4 regions of the Shewanella inventionis genome follow, and region 2 is predicted to be linked to each of the others. Evidence: predicted binding sites of a transcription regulator. Region 2 holds the regulator's gene; each other region holds the start of a gene.
What was found. Region 2 encodes sigma-54, which starts transcription at its own class of promoters, with help from an activator protein. Its sites were predicted from a motif close to GTTGGCACGNNNNTNGNNT; they were not measured.
Positions count from the first base shown of each region.

Region 1: the regulator sigma-54 is predicted to act here: its motif matches at 2,395-2,413, upstream of K8B83_RS15360 (nitrate reductase).
Region 3: the regulator sigma-54 is predicted to act here: its motif matches at 2,207-2,225, upstream of glnA (glutamate--ammonia ligase).
Region 4: the regulator sigma-54 is predicted to act here: its motif matches at 3,355-3,373, upstream of K8B83_RS01615 (BON domain-containing protein).

Region 1 covers NZ_CP082926.1:3,446,660-3,450,948, forward strand. The annotation lists gene K8B83_RS15360 (nitrate reductase) at 1-2,354, opposite strand, end outside; gene cctA (tetraheme c-type cytochrome CctA) at 2,646-2,981, opposite strand; gene K8B83_RS15370 (NAD(P)-dependent oxidoreductase) at 3,630-4,289, opposite strand, start outside.
Region 2 covers NZ_CP082926.1:1,185,005-1,189,293, forward strand. The annotation lists gene K8B83_RS05430 (hypothetical protein) at 124-315, shown strand; gene K8B83_RS05435 (HPr family phosphocarrier protein) at 629-898, opposite strand; gene rapZ (RNase adapter RapZ) at 918-1,781, opposite strand; gene ptsN (PTS IIA-like nitrogen regulatory protein PtsN) at 1,778-2,221, opposite strand; gene hpf (ribosome hibernation promoting factor) at 2,224-2,511, opposite strand; gene K8B83_RS05455 (RNA polymerase factor sigma-54) at 2,537-4,021, opposite strand; gene lptB (LPS export ABC transporter ATP-binding protein) at 4,165-4,289, opposite strand, start outside.
Region 3 covers NZ_CP082926.1:61,150-65,438, forward strand. The annotation lists gene K8B83_RS00305 (diguanylate cyclase domain-containing protein) at 1-343, opposite strand, end outside; gene glnA (glutamate--ammonia ligase) at 690-2,099, opposite strand; gene typA (translational GTPase TypA) at 2,675-4,289, shown strand, end outside.
Region 4 covers NZ_CP082926.1:338,897-343,185, forward strand. The annotation lists gene K8B83_RS01595 (LacI family DNA-binding transcriptional regulator) at 1-716, opposite strand, end outside; gene K8B83_RS01600 (NlpC/P60 family protein) at 871-1,434, opposite strand; gene K8B83_RS01605 (TetR/AcrR family transcriptional regulator) at 1,545-2,129, opposite strand; gene K8B83_RS01610 (hypothetical protein) at 2,401-2,742, opposite strand; gene K8B83_RS01615 (BON domain-containing protein) at 2,749-3,306, opposite strand; gene K8B83_RS01620 (ferritin family protein) at 3,480-3,974, opposite strand; gene K8B83_RS01625 (sigma-54 interaction domain-containing protein) at 4,235-4,289, shown strand, end outside.

The DNA of each region.
Region 1 (4,289 bases), 2.3 Mb from region 2:
TCCATATTGCATTGCACATGCACTCGCTGGCCATTTACGTTAGCTGACCATAATAATGAGTGAGGTGTAGACTGATAAGCAAAACCATCTTCAGCTCGGCTAAAACCGATGTGATGGCATACTCCTGTTGTTAATGTTTGCGCAACCTGCCAGCACATACCTTGAGCTGAAGGATCATGAGAGCCAAACACAATACCTTGTAATGCCAGTTCTACAGGCTTAATAACAACCGCTTGAGACTTAAACCCAGGCTGCAAAGAAACGGGATCGACTCGGTTATCAAGGTACTGGTTCACACCCTTACCTAATGAAAATTGCTCAGACCAATGCATAGACATTAAAGCCATGCTCTTAGGTATATCTTGGTCAATCACCACACGTGCAAGCGCAAATTGGCTGGTATTATGTTGTACATCCGACTCAAGAGTAACGAGCTCGCCTTCTTTCACTGAATATTGTGCAAGTGTTTCAGGATGCAGTTGAATGATGGGCTCAGGAATACTTGCTCGCAAACTAGCAATATGGCCGGTACGGGTCATGGTGTGCCATTGATCGCGACTACGGCCGCTATTCAATATCACTGTACCGGTCGACGTTGTGCTATTGCTCATATTGGTGTCAGCAGGTGTGACAAATTGCGCCTTACCCGTTGGTGTTGCAAACACACCATGGGTAAATACCCGCACACCTTGTTGACCAATTTGATCAGCCGATGCGATTGGCCATTGCGTGGGTAATAAGTCGTTATACTCACTGTCACTTAAGTTTGTTAATCCACTTAAATCGAATATTTTACTTGGAAAAACCTGTTTCACCTTGGCAGATAACCCAGCAAACTCGCGAAATACACTCGCACTGTTAGTAAACTCAAAACCATTAAAACCCATTTTTTGAGCAACTTGACTAATGGCCCACCAATCTGGTTTGCTTTGCCCCTTTGCAGCAATAAAACCACGCTGACGCGTGATGGTGCGCTCACTGTTAGTAACAGTGCCACATTTCTCAGACCAACCTTGAGCGGGTAACAACACATCTGCCAGTTTTGCAGTATCAGAATCTGGACTGATTTCGGACACCACAACAAAAGGGCAATCTGCCAACGCTTGCGCAATTTTGTTGCTGTTAGGGAGTGACACAACCGGGTTAGTGCCCATAATCCAAATGGCTTTTATTGTGCCTTGTGCGACAGCATCAAACATATCGACCGCGGCGAGGCCTTTTTTGTCTGCAACATGGTCAACTTGCCAAAAATCGGCGAGTAGTTCACGCTCTGGAGCAGAAAACCCCATATGGCAAGCTAACTGAGTTGCTAGGCCGCCCACCTCACGACCGCCCATGGCATTTGGCTGCCCAGTTAAGGAGAAAAAACCGCTGCCAGCCCTGCCCACATGCCCCAAGGCTAAATGACAATTAATAATGGCGTTAGTGGTATCTGTGCCAATAACCGACTGATTAATACCCTGGCACGACGCTGTAAGTACATTTCGATTTTGCGTAAATAATTGATAAAACTGGGTAAGTTCAGCCTCTGTTACACCCACTTGTTTAGCCAGTTTTGCAACATCAGCACTCAACAGCTGTGCATCCCCGACCACCTCTTCAAAGCCTTGTGTATTTGTAGCGATATACTCATGATCAAGCTGTTTATTATCGGCTAAATACCCTAATAAACCATGAAACAACGCCAAATCCGCACCGGGTGCAACAGCGAGATGAATGTCAGCTTGTTTTGCAGTGGCGGTAGCAACGGGGTCTATCACCACTAATGTCGTTTGGTTGGCTTTTTTAGCGGCCAAAATACGCTGAAATAAAACCGGATGAGTCCATGCGGTATTGGCACCGATTAAAATAATCACTTCTGCATGTTCAATATCATCGTAGCAACCAGGCACAACATCTTCACCAAATGTTCGTTGCATGGCACTGACAGCAGATGACATACATAAGCGTGAGTTCGTGTCGACATTAGCGGTTTTAAGATAACCTTTAACAAATTTGTTTGCGACGTAATAATCTTCGGTAAGTAATTGACCAGAAAGGTACAGCGCAACAGAGTTGGGACCATACTTGGCAATCGTTTGGGCAAACTTATCAGCTATTAACGAACTGGCCTCATCCCAGGCTATTGGTATACCTGAACGTAACACTGGATAACGTAATACATTAGGCTGAGATAAGCTGTCGAGTAAACGCTCACCTTTAGCACATAGATGACCGTGGTTAGCAGGATGTTGACTATCTCCCGTTAAAGTGAGTGTAGACACGTCAGCATTTTCCCAATCTGCTTGAGTTGAGGACACACTAACGCCGCACCCTACACCACAATAAGCACAACTAGATTGGATTGTTGACATACATTGACCCTTTCAGATTAATCATTTCATGTGATTAATACTGCGAAAGCCGTGCCAAAAAAATTAACCTACTGATTTAACTTAAAAAGGGAGAGTTTTTACCGCGAAGTAACACTAAAATTGCGCAACATAAGTGCAACACAGCACAGTTAAAGTGCGCAACCAATTGAAAATAAAAGAATTTATATACCTCTAAAGAGGTATGTCCATAAGTTTAAGTTTAAAACGATACTCAGTCTAAAACAAAAATACCGACATAATATGTCGGTATTTTTTAATTAAATAAACGAATTATTTAGCAGTACGACCATCATCATGGCATGTATCGCATGTTGGCTTATCGCCCACTTTAGCTTCATGAGGTGAGTGACAGTCAGCACACATTAATACACCATCATGCGGTTTGTGGTTATCATCCATTTCAGCAAGTGAACCATGACAACTTTGGCATTGTTCAAATTCATATGCGCCATCAGCTGATGGCTCTTCATTAGCATGACAGCTTTCACAGCCACCCATTTCAACGTGAAACTCAGCAAGGGTTTCGTCAGCTGCAAATGATGCAGAAGACATCATCATTACCGAAAAACCTGCCGCAAACAATGCACTTAGCAGTTTGTTGCTCATTATTCATTCCTCCAATTTAGTGTATGCCCACATTCTTTTTATCTGACGCAGGTCCTACACCGAAGCACGACACTTAACTTAATTCATCACTCAACTATTTATATCGCTAATCATTAAATTTGATATCCATAGAGATCTAAATTAATGGACAATTTAAAAGTAGTTAAGCAAGTCACTTTAAGCAAAATTAATTTAGATGAAACAATGATAGCAGTGTTACTGGATTGATTATGTGCGCTACATCATGTAACTCGATGGTTTTTCGTGAATAAATTGAAAGTAAATAACTAGGGTCTGTTGATCTTTGCTGTTTGAATTTTGTTCGAGTTAAAAACGTTTTAATCGAGACGAATGGATTGATGCCTAGTCATCTAAGCAAAATCCATTCAACAAAGAGTAAAACGTTTTTAGCCGAACCTTTCAGGCAGCGTTTGTTGGCCATTTTTACTTCGTTATCGACTTTTTATGTAGAATAACTACACCTCAAAGTCTCTGCCTTGTAGAAATGGCCAACAATTCGCTGCAAAAACAATCTTGAAAGATCAACAGACCCTAATACAGCAAACGCCAATGTTGAAGCGATTTTCAATAAAAAGCCCCCAATTAAATGTGGAGGCTTGTTACTGTCAAACATCGATAATTGCTATATTAACTGCGTGATTTTTCTAGCCGTGCAAGCAAGCTTGAGGTGTCCCAACGGTTACCTTTCATCGCTTGAACTTCTGAATAAAATTGATCAACCAAAGCGGCAACGGGTAAATGGCTGCCATTACGGCGAGCTTCATCTAATGCAATCCCTAAATCTTTTCGCATCCAATCAATAGCAAAACCAAAATCGTATTTACCTTGCCACATGGTTTGATAACGATTTTCCATCTGCCAGCTTTGGGCCGCTCCCTTACTAATAACCTCAATCACTTTAAGACCGTCTAAACCAGCACTTTTAGCAAAATGAAGGCCTTCTGCCAAACCTTGCACAACACCTGCAATACAGATTTGATTAACCATTTTTGTTAACTGGCCAGCGCCTACAGGACCTAACAACTCTGCACAGCGACTATAAGCGTCAATAACCGGTTTTACAGCATCATAATGGGTTTGCTCGCCACCCATCATCACGGTTAACACACCATTTTCGGCGCCTGCTTGGCCACCAGATACCGGCGCATCAAGAAAGGCGATGTTCCGCAACGCTAAATGCGCAGCAATCTCACGGGCAACATCAGCTGAAGCTGTAGTATGATCAACTAACACCGCACTAGGGTGCATACCGTGAGCGACGCCTTGTTCACCAAGTACCACTTGGCG
Region 2 (4,289 bases):
TTTTTGCGTGTTTTTGGGTAAATTGACCTCTGATTTAATTGGTGCATTTGCACTAATTTGGTGAGCAGATCGATTAACCACAAAGTATTGGTATCAATTGAGGGGGCAGTATGGCTGGTATTTATGGCAATAAAAGGTCACGTTAATGACAATATAAGGACGTTTTCAGAGATTGCGGGCTTAGATAATGTGAGCTTAGGTAATGCGAGCTTAGAGATTGCGGGCTTAGAGATTACGGGCTTAGATAATGTGAGCTTAGAGATTGCGGGCTTAGAAATGACGCTGTATTGCTTGCATAGGCAATATTACTGGTGAACGACCAATATCAATCAGCACAAGAGTGTGATCATTCTTACTGGTTAACATCGCTTATAGCGTCGTTAGAAATTTTGAAGGTAGAACAACTAACTAGCTGCAAATTATGCCTTATTCTAAGCGATTTTCCCTACGCCATCTCTGATCACTTATTTAGCCTGATGGTATAAGATGTGCGAATTGGAACCCGCTTAACATAAAAGATCTTTGTTTATTTATACCACAGGCTTTATTAAGTTAATCATACTAACCTTATATATCATGAGGTTAAACTTACCACGCAATAAGCACTTAATGGTTTTAGCGTTTGGCTTTAGCAACATTCGTCGAACTTGTCGTTAATTAGGTTGCACACAGCGTCTAAAGCGGCTTCTGCGTCTGGGCCTGTGGCTGTCACTGTGATCATTTTACCTATTCCGCTTTCTAGCATAAGTAACCCGAGTACACTGGCTGCACTGGCTTGTTTATCTGCCTGGATTAATGTGATTTGGGCGTTGAAGTCTGCGGCCAACATGGCCAGTTTTGTCGCTGCACGAGCATGTAAACCCAATTTATTTGAGATAGTGACTTGGCGTTCTAACATTGTTGCTGCTCCGCGAGGGCTAAGGGTTATTTTCGTTAATATTTAGCTCTCTATGGCGTGCATTAACAGTGTGCTTACTGCCTTGCCTGAACCGTTTTGCCAGTTGATCGGTAATATAAACTGACCTATGTTGCCCGCCTGTACAGCCAATTGCAATCGTTAAGTAGCTGCGATTATTTCGCTCTAGGTGTGGCATCCAGGTCTCGAATAAATTTTCGATTTGCCAAATAAACTTATTAACTAACGGCTGACGTCCAAGAAACTCTTGTACTGGCTCATCAAGACCTGTAAAAGGCCTTAGTTCAATTTCCCAGTGTGGGTTGGGTAAAAAGCGCACGTCAAACATAAAGTCAGCCTCGGTGGGCATACCATGCTTAAAACCAAAGGACTCAAAATTAATCACTAATTCTTTATCTACACTGCCAAGCAATATTTGTCTTACTTGGTCACTAAGCTCGTAAATATTTAATGCAGATGTATCAACATAGTGATCGACAATTTTGGCGATAGGTTCTAATAAGCGGCCTTCTAACTTGATGGCTTCTTGAAGCGAAATTTGATTCTTTGATAGCGGGTGTAATCGGCGAGTTTCACTGTAACGTTTAAGTAAAACTTTGTCGCTGGAGTTTAAAAAGAAACTGGTTATCTCGGTATCAGGTTGTAGCATCGCCAGCTGCTCTTGTAACACTTTGCCTTGTTCAGCAATATTACGAACATCGACACTGATGGCCACCAAGTCATTACTGCCTTTTAATTGCGCCAGTAACGTGCCGATAAGTGGCAACGGGAGATTATCAACACAGTAATAACCTAAATCTTCTAGCACTCTTAAGGCGACAGATTTACCTGAGCCAGACCGCCCAGATACGATGACGAGTTTCATGCGGTGATTACCTGATAGAGTTCAGTTGAGTCGTGGATTTTACGAAGCTGTTTTAGTACTTGTTTGTCGCTGAGCTTTTGCGCCATTGATGACAAGGTACTTAAATGTTGCTGGCACTGATCGGCTGGCACTAACAAAGCAAACAGTATATCTACAGGCTGTTTATCGATAGCATCAAACTGGATTGGCTCTTCACATTTTATAAAAATGCCAATAGGGTGATCGATTGTTGTCAATCGGCCATGAGGTATCGCGATACCATTGCCTATACCTGTGCTACCCATTTTTTCCCGCGCGAGGAGACTTTCAAAAACCTCTTGCGAAGATAGGGTCGGGTACTGGGCAGCGACGATATCGCTGATAAGTTCCAGTACCTTTTTCTTACTGCCCGGTGTGGCACAGGTGGTGCATTCCGGCTGCAGGATGGTACAAAGTTCCATCGTTAGTGTTTTGTATACTTCTCTTTGTGTTTAATTACCTGACGATCGAGCTTGTCTATCAGGGCGTCTATTGCTGCATACATGTCGGTATGTTCTGACATGGCAAAAATTTCTCCGCCTTTTAGGCTGATTTTTGCTTCTGCTTTTTGTTGTAACTTTTCTACGTTGAGCACAACGTGAACATTATTGATCTGATCGAAGTGCCGTTCAAGCTTTGAAAATTTTTCCTGAACGTACTCTCGTAAAGATTCGGTTATTTCAACATGATGCCCAGATAGATTGATTTGCATTACACATCTCCATTGTTGAGTAAAATTATAGACTCTTACGTTGGTTTGAGGGCGGGATTAGCATTGCCTCACGGTATTTTGCAATCGTACGACGAGCAACGTTTATGCCCTGTTCTGCCAGAAGTTCTGCCATTTTGCTGTCGCTAAGTGGTTTTTTCTGGTTTTCTGCAGCGACCAGCTTCTTAATAAAGGCGCGGATTGCTGTTGATGAGCACTCTCCACCATCGTCAGTACTGACATGGCTGGAGAAAAAGTATTTTAGTTCAAATAACCCTCGTGGGGTGTGCATGTATTTTTGTGTCGTGACACGCGAAATGGTCGACTCGTGCATTTCGACTGCTTCTGCAATGTCGTTTAGTACCATGGGTTTCATGGCTTCTTCGCCGTATTCGAAAAACCCTTGTTGGAATTGCACAATACAATTGGCTACTTTTAATAGGGTATCATTTCGGCTTTCAAGGCTTTTGATAAACCATTTTGCTTCTTGCAAATGCCCACGAATAAATTGGGTATCTGACGGGTTTTTGCTGCTACGTGCCATGGCCGCATATTGTTGATTAACACCAATTTTGGGCATATTGTCTGGATTTAATTCAACAACCCAACGACCGTTCTTTTTAAACACGGTGACATCAGGGATGACATATTCATCTTCAGTTGCGGTAATCAATAACCCTGGACGAGGATTAAGTGACTGAATGAGGGTAATCGCATCGCGTAGTTCATCTTCTTTTAGACGAGTTTTACGCATTAATAACCTAAAATCGCGGCCAGCAATCAAATCTAAATAGTCTTTGATAAGCATGCGCGCATTATCAATATGTGGGGTTGAGTCGGCATATTGAGCTAGCTGAATGAGTAGGCATTCACTGAGATCGCGCGCAGCTACACCTACGGGATCAAAATGTTGGATCCGCTTCAGTACCGCTTGTACCTCGTCAAGTTCAATGCTTTCATCGCCCATTGCTTCTAGTATTTCTTCTGTACTTTGGGTGAGATAGCCGCGTTCATCGATGGCATCAATGATGGCTGTTGCAATGGCAAGGTCGGTGTCTGAAAACGGGGTTAAGTTTTTTTGCCACTCTAAATGTTCATATAACCCTTCGGTGGTTTCACCCTGAAAAGGCATATCGTCGTCACGCATGCTGGCGCTGCCTGAACCAGACATGGGTGATGCGGTGTAGACTTCATCCCATGTGGTATCCATGGGGAGATCGTCCATGGTTTCTTTACTGATAGATTCAGTGGTGTCGACGGTTGAAGTGTCTTTTTCTACACTGACATTGCTATTGTCACTGAAGTCGGTGTCTGATTGATCTCGGCTTTCTTTTAATGGATCTTTGGCTTGAGAAAATTCATCTTCTATTTCAAGCAGTGGGTTTGAGTCCAATGCTTGTTGGATTTCTTGCTGTAGCTCCAATGAAGATAATTGCAGCAAGCGAATGGCTTGCTGCAATTGAGGGGTCATAGTTAGGTGTTGACCCATTTTAAGTTGGAGTGACGCTTTCATTTACCGCTTATCCCTAGATGATTTCCATAAAAATAATAATTTCGATAACTGTAGTGGATTGCCACATACGTCGGTGTCATATAACGCTATTTCGGTATCGTTCAACGCAATGAATTAGATAGGTTAAAAGACTTATCACTTAACTATAGCTTGAATTGTTCACCTAAGTACACAGCTCGAACTTGTTGATTGCTCAAGATCTCATCAGGTGTGCCTTCTGCAATTAAATTTCCTTGACTTACAATGTAAGCTCTCTCGCATACGTCAA
Region 3 (4,289 bases), 1.1 Mb from region 2:
GCTGAAGACTTTCAGGACCAAATAACACATTAACCAGCTGACCTTGAGCGTCATACTCACCGATAGACTCAACATCAATATCCTGAAGCAGTGAAACTAAATGAGGGGAAATATCTTGTTGTACCACGGAGTCAGTTGCATGAGTAAAAATGGATAAAGCATCAACACTATATCGGTCTAATGCCTGAGATAGATTTTTAGCTAAAAGTAGATGCTTGTCATGAACCGTGCGGTATTCATTGTCAAGTGCGTTATGGCTGCTCCATAACGCTAAAATACAAATGGGGATTAATGAAACTAAACTCATGGCAATTAACAATAGATACCGAAATGATAATTTCATTTAATTCTCACATACCCAATCAACTTAATTAAATTACGCTAATGCCAAGCATAAAAAAGACAAAGACAACACCTTAGACACATCCATTTACATTTGCAACACACTGTATACCCAATCAACCTGAAAATGCTCAATTTCAGCAAGAATTTACACGCGTTTAGGCAAGGCATTGATTACGGATAATGGTTATTCCCTTTTCAAAATCAGCTAATTCAACAAAAGCCGCAGCATAAACACGGTGAAACTCTGAAACACATATCTTTTGGGTATAAAACAAAAACCCCCGATAATAACTTATCGGGGGTTTTGATCTAGCTATACTTCGTCGTCTAAAAAGACAAACTCATTATAGGCTGTAGTACATTTCAAACTCTAATGGGTGAGTTGTACGTGATACACGCTCAGCTTCTGCAGACTTAAGAGTGATATAAGAATCAATAAAGTCTTTACTGAACACACCACCTTTAAGTAAAAAGTCGTGGTCAGCTTTTAAGTTTTCAAGTGCGTTTTCTAATGACGTTGCAACTTGTGGGATCTCAGCCGCTTCTTCAGCAGGTAAGTCATACAAGTCTTTATCCATTGCTTCACCTGGGTGGATCTTGTTTTGAATACCGTCAAGACCAGCCATTAACAATGCAGCAAAACCTAAGTATGGGTTTGCATGTGGATCAGGGAAACGCGTTTCGATACGACGGCCTTTAGGGCTTGGTACCACAGGAATACGAATTGAAGCACTGCGGTTACGCGCAGAGTAAGCTAACATTACTGGCGCTTCAAAGTGTGGCACTAGACGCTTGTAAGAGTTAGTGCTTGGGTTAGTGAATGCGTTCAATGCACGAGCGTGCTTGATAATACCACCAATGTAGTAAAGTGCAGTTTCACTTAAACCAGCATATTTATCACCAGCAAATAAGTTAACGCCGTCTTTTGCTAAAGATTGGTGAACGTGCATACCGCTACCGTTGTCACCAACGATTGGTTTTGGCATAAATGTCGCTGTTTTGCCATAAGCATGCGCCATGTTGTGCACAACATACTTAAGAATTTGGATTTCGTCCGCTTTCTTAGTCAAGGTGTTAAAGCGTGTTGCGATTTCATTTTGACCAGCTGTAGCCACTTCATGGTGATGCGCTTCAACAACTTGGCCCATTTCTTCTAACACTAAACACATTGCAGAACGCAAGTCTTGTGAAGAATCAACTGGAGCAACTGGGAAATAACCCCCTTTCACCATTGGACGGTGGCCAGTGTTGCCTTCTTCATAGCTTTTAGCTGAGTTCCATGCTGCTTCTTTGGCATCGATTTTAACGAAAGTACCTGACATGTCAGTACCAAAACGGACGTCGTCAAATATAAAGAATTCTGGTTCTGGACCAATCAATACTGTGTCGGCAATACCGGTAGACTTTAAATACTCTTCTGCTTTTTTAGCGATTGAGCGTGGGTCACGGTCATAACCTGTCATTGTGCCAGGCTCTAAAATATCACAACGGATTAGCGCTGTGGTTTCTTCGGTAAATGGATCTAAAACGAAAGTCGTTGGATCAGGCATTAATACCATGTCTGATTCGTTGATGCCTTTCCAACCAGCAATTGAAGAACCGTCAAACATTTTGCCGTCTTCAAAAAAATCTTCATTTACTTGATGAGATGGGATAGACACATGCTGCTCTTTACCTTTGGTATCGGTAAAACGTAAGTCAACAAACTTAACTTCTAACTCTTCAAGTTGCTTTAAAACTGATTCAACTGACATTCTCAAGCCTCCGGTAGGGTAAAGGGTTATCCCTTAAAATAATTTTGTATATTCGCCAGAAATCGTATCTGGAAAACGAATTTGCATTCATCCGATGACCAACAACTTAGCGATAATCATGCCAATTAGCTAACTAATTGATTTTATGCATTTTGAAAATATTGCAGCCAGTAGCAAAACTCATTTTGCACCAGTGCAGTGCACCACTATGTTTCAATATGGTGCAAAAGTCCATTGTGGTGCGTAAGCAAATAGATAACATTATTACCAGTGTCACATTTCTGCATGACAAGCCTGTTACGTTATCAAAGCATTAACGCGATAAACATCAGTATCAGCATTTAAACTGATGCATTTATCTGCCGCTCAAAAGAACAAAAAGCGTAATACTTTCTATTAAAATAATGGTTTTCAGATGATTTTTGGCCACAAGCACACAAAAATTGCCATGTGTTCAAAAATAATCCTATCTACAAAAGCCGCTCTGAAGTAGAATGGCACGCTTTTTTATAGTGTCTATAATTATGTTTCACTATAAAGCCCCCCTTTTTTATTGATGGTTTAGAGGTTTATCCGTGCTAGAGAATTTACGTAACATCGCCATTATTGCCCACGTTGACCATGGTAAAACTACCCTGGTAGACAAGTTGTTGGCGCAGTCAGGAACCCTTGCATCTCGTGGAGAAGCTACTGAGCGGGTTATGGATTCTAACGATCTTGAAAAAGAACGTGGGATCACCATTCTGGCAAAGAACACTGCCATCAAGTGGAATGACTACCGTATTAACATCGTAGACACCCCAGGTCACGCCGACTTCGGTGGTGAAGTAGAACGTGTTCTATCTATGGTAGATTCTGTTTTATTATTGGTTGACGCTGTTGATGGCCCAATGCCACAAACTCGCTTCGTAACCAAAAAAGCGTTCGCGCAAGGCTTAAAGCCGATTGTTGTAATCAACAAAATTGACCGTCCAGGCGCTCGTCCAGATTGGGTTATTGACCAAGTATTCGATTTATTCGACAACTTAGGTGCTACTGACGAACAGTTAGATTTCCCAATTGTGTATGCTTCTGCATTAAATGGTTTTGCTACTTTAGACCCAGAAGATACTAGCACTGACATGACTCCGCTTTTCCAAACTATCGTTGAGAAAGTTGCTTTCCCTGACGCTGACGCGGAAGGTGCATTCCAGATGCAAATTTCACAGCTAGATTACAACTCTTATGTGGGTGTAATCGGTGTTGGTCGTATCAAGCGCGGTAGCGTTAAAACTGGTCAGCAAGTGACTGTAATTGGTGCTGACGGTAAAAAACGCAACGGTAAAATGGGCCAAGTATTAGGTTACATGGGCCTAGAGCGTACTGAAGTTGAAATCGCAAACGCCGGTGACATCGTGGCCATTACTGGTTTAGGCGAGCTTAAAATTTCTGACACTGTTTGCGCTGTTACAGACGTAGAAGCATTACCACCTTTGTCTGTTGATGAGCCAACATTAACCATGACGTTCCAAGTAAACACTTCACCATTTGCTGGTAAAGAAGGTAAATACGTGACTTCACGTAATATCCTTGAACGTTTACAGCAAGAGTTAGTGCACAACGTGGCACTACGTGTTGAAGAAACTGACAGCCCAGATCGTTTCCGCGTATCTGGCCGTGGTGAATTACACTTATCAATCTTAATTGAAAACATGCGTCGTGAAGGCTACGAGTTAGCAGTATCACGCCCAGAAGTTATTCTTAAGACAATTGATGGTGAACTATGTGAGCCATTTGAAACCGTAACCGTTGACGTTGAAGAAGAACATCAAGGTACCGTGATTGAAAAGTTAGGCACACGTAAAGCTGAAATGAAAGACATGCAGCTTGACGGTAAAGGTCGTGTACGTATTGACTTCGTAATCCCAAGCCGTGGTTTAATTGGTTTCCAAACTGAGTTCTTAACTGCAACATCTGGTACTGGTTTGATTTATCACTCATTTGATCACTATGCACCACATAAAGGCGGTGACATTGGTCAACGTGCTAACGGTGTATTGATTTCAAACGCGACAGGTAAAGCACTAACATTCGCCCTATACGGTTTACAAGACCGTGGTCGTTTGTTTATTGGTCACGCTGTTGAAGTTTATGAAGGCCAAGTAATTGGTATTCATGCACGTTCAAACGATTTAACTGTTAACTGTCTAA
Region 4 (4,289 bases), 850 kb from region 2:
CTTTCAGGAATATTCCAAATACGATCATCACCTAATTTAACGCCTGTATCACTAATTGCATCCAAATAACCTTGCAGGCGTTGATGTGCAACAGATGTGTCGATCTCCATCGAATGAATATCATAAACACGACAGGTTAAATGGGTGTCTAGCAAGCGTAGACCAAGAATTGCAACATGGTCATTTGGCGACTTAATTGCCAGTTTTGCAACCTCATAGGCACCGGCTTTGTTATCAATACTCACAGACGCGCTGCGGTGAATATTAAAGTCGACAGTAACAACTTTTTTACGAATTTTTTTTAACTGTTCGGCCAGCAAACGATTTCGTGGGCGGCCATAACAAATAAAACCATCAACAAAATCATTAATGCTATTTACACTGTCGGCACTGCCTGAAAACAATAATAGATTAATTTTATGTTGCTCAAAAACAGCGGCAACGCCTTTCATAAATCGGCTTGCAACAGGATCAGACACCATGTACTCAATACTGTCCGACAACACCAGTGCCACTGTATCAAACTTGCCACGCCTTAAAGACTGTGCTGCTTTGTTTGGGCCAAAATACCCTAGTTCTTTACAAGCCGCTAAAATCTCTGTGCGACGTTTTTCTGAGAGTTGGTCTGGGCGATTAAACGCATTAGACACTGTCGCATTCGACACGCCTAATTGTTTAGCAATACTTTTTAAGGTCCAATGCTTAGACTCTGACATGCGGGTCCACTCAAGTCGTTACGACGCTCTCTATGAGCAATAAGTACTATGAATATACCGATGACAGACACCGAAAACAATCAAAGCAAAGTAACAATGAGGATAAGACGTGCCCAAATAAAACTCAGGGCACGAAATAGGCAAAGATTAAGGGTTAATCTTGTAGATTGTATTGTTGAGCGTAGTTAACCAAACTGGCTAGTGACATATTTTGCTGCTCTGTCGGATTTGTTAAACGTTTTGCAAACCAATAACGCGGCTTCCAATAGACATTATTTAAGCTAGATATTTTCACGCCTTTTTTGGTCGAGGCATGTAAAAACTTATCCTGGCCCATGTAAATCCCCACATGACGGGTCGTGCGGCCAGTTTTAAAAAACACCAAATCACCAATATCAAGCTGATGCCTAGGGACTTCTTTCCCTAAAATCCGTTGTGCATTGACTGAGCGAGGTAACTTTTCACCCACAATATCAAGATAGGCTAAATACACAAAACCAGAGCAATCAATACCGTTACGGCTTAAGCCTCCTAACCGATACGGCGTGCCTTTCCATTGGTCATGAAAACTGAGTAAGCTTGACTCGCTCCACTTAGGCGGTTCAGGTTCAATTACTGGTGGAACCACCACAGGTTTTGGGGCAACCACAACAGGTGGATTAGACGCGCACGCAGACAGCAACACCACTAAACAAGCAAATACTATTCTTTTAGCCAATTCGACCCACTCCAAGACCCGAAAAAATCACCGAAATATAAAGATCTTTAAACAATTACACAATAAAAATACGCCATAACAGATGTTATAACGGTATTTAGTAACTTAATTTAACGGGTAATCAGCTGCATACATTGCACAATTGAACGTTTTGCTGCAGTTTTATCCGCTTTAATTTGACAGCGTAGCATAGTCCCTTGCCAATTTGACCAAAAAATGTTCGACAACACACTCGCGCTCATGTCTTTTTTAATAAACCCTTGCTGCTGCCCTTGTTCAATAAGCGCGTTAAACAGACTCAACCACTGGTCAAACAGTTGATTCAGTGTCTGATGTAACAAGGTCATCTGCGGATTCACTTCAACCATTAAGTTGCCCATTAAGCACCCACGGGGTTGGCTGTCGCTAAACAAAAGGTCGATAAGTTGATGGTAGCCACTCAATACCACTGTAACGTTAGTTTTAAAGTTAGCATTAAGATCCATGGCTATCGGTGCGATACGTTGGTCAAAATAATATTGCGCGACTTCAGCAGCAAAGGCTTCTTTACTGGCAAAGTAGTGATAAAACGAGCCTTTAGGAATGCCCACTTCATCCAATATAAGTTTAATCCCCACGGCGCTATATCCGTGTAAAGCAAATAGCTTTTCACCGACGGCGCAAATCGACTGTTTACTGGTGGTATTTTTGTTCATAAGCTCTCCCAATTTGGCGCTACGATAAACAAAAATAGACCAGTCGTCTATTTGTTTTCAGTTCATCGATAACATTGGAGCTCGTTGCAATTAATAAGCACTAAAAGGCAAAGACATTAGTGAGGTTAGCGTAAAGGGAGTTGACTTAAAAAGGAGCTAAATAACCTGAATTCAGGTTAAGTAAAAAAGTCGGCCAATGAGTTGTGGCTACACATTCATAACTGCTATGAGCAACACAGAAAGTAACAAAGAGTGAGCCGCGGGAGAATAATTAGTGGGTGTTTTGCTTAATAGACTCATCGAGCAGTTGTTGGGTATCTGCGCGCTGCTGGCGACGTTCATCATCGATGTGTTGATTAACCAATTGCTCACATTGTTTTTGCTGGTCATATTGGCTTAAAGGATCGGTCGCTTTATCTGTTTGCGCCTGGCATAACACGCTACTGCATCCGCTTAACAACACACTCATTGCCACAACTAGGCCGGGTAAATATCTCGATGATAGCGCCAAATAACCACGGCTTATTTTGTCATCATGCATATCATTGCTGCCCATTAAAAGTGACCCCATTAAAAAACCAGCCCGAAGGCTGGTTAATAATAAGCTAATCAATCACGATTACCCAGTAATGCGTAATTCATCGACAACCTTTTTAACGTCGTCGGTATTTTTAGCAATCGTTAAGGCTAAATCACGTTCAGCGTCACTCGATACTGTACCTTCTAAAGTAACTACGCCGTTTTCAACGTCAACATCAATTTCGGTACCCGAAATGTCAGTTGAAAATAATAAGCGAGTTTTCACCACAGTAGCCACTTTTGAGTCGGTTAAGGTTTCGGCTAACGTTTCGCTGTCATCGTCTTTATCATGGTGCTGTTTCATCACGGTTAATTCGTTATTAACCTCGTTGACACCGTCAACACTTTTGACTAATTCGCCAGCCAGTGCCCTATCAACGCTGCTGTTTACTTTACCGGTTAAGGTTACATTGCCGTCTGTTACGTCGGTATTAATATCAAAAGAGTTAAGGTTAGTGTTTAACAATAACGTGGTTTCAGCTTTACCATCAATCCATGCATCTTTTGCATCATTCTGCCAATCTTGAGCTGCGTTTGCAGTAAATGCCATTGAACCAAGAACAATGCTTGTTAATACTGATAATGTCGTCTTTTTCATAAAGATATTCTCCATTGTTAATGTTAATCCTGTATTACACCTTAGATAGTGCGTGAACTGTGCCAAGACTCTTAAGTTGCTGTTTTAAAATGATTTACTATTAATGTTTGTGCAAAGCCTTTCAATAATAGTGACTTACTTTCGGACTTTTTTACCGACTTGATGTAAAAATTTCATGGCGATTGGCTCGACTCGTTAAGTGATAAGTTTTTCATGCTGTCGCAACTGATTTGCAACGATGCAATGCTCTCTGCTAATTGCCTAGTAACACGTTGGCTATTCGCGCGCTTAGCGGCAAGCTTGAGGCGGCTTAACACATATTGCTCAGCGGTAATCAGCACCTTAATCGCTTTTGTCATGCGGTTGTGCGCGATGGCTTTTTCAGCCTCGGCATAATAGGGGGTCAATGACGGCCTTAACGTATCAATACTTTCAATTGTTTGCGGGTATCGCGGTTCAACTTGTTTAAACAATGCTGTGAGTCGGCTTAACATCGTTTTTCTGATCTCTGCCATATGCCTAAAAATCCGTTTTAAATTGTAGTCGTCAGCCCCTTCTGTTGCCTGGGTATAAAATTGTTGCCCCGCCTGGCATAAATCGATGGCTTCATTGATTAACCATAAGTCGCTACCGTCATGCATCACCTCGTGAGTTCGTTTGCTATTCAATGTCATATCTCCTTACGATCGAGTAACGCTTACTGTTAGCTTGTATCGTAACTTGCTAATAAATGTCATATTGAGTCATTATGATGACTTGCATAATTCATACACATTGACAAAGTTTAATTAAACTGTTGATTTTAAATTGTTATGCTGACATTTCACTTTCAGGACAAGCGTCGAATAGGAAAGAATTACCGCCTTTGATTGTCAAATTTACACCATTGACTGACATTGAGTATTAATAGACAGGGAGTAATATCGACATGGGTCGTCCAGTACTTTTTTACCATTTGCGCCAGCCGCAAACACAAGCCCAGC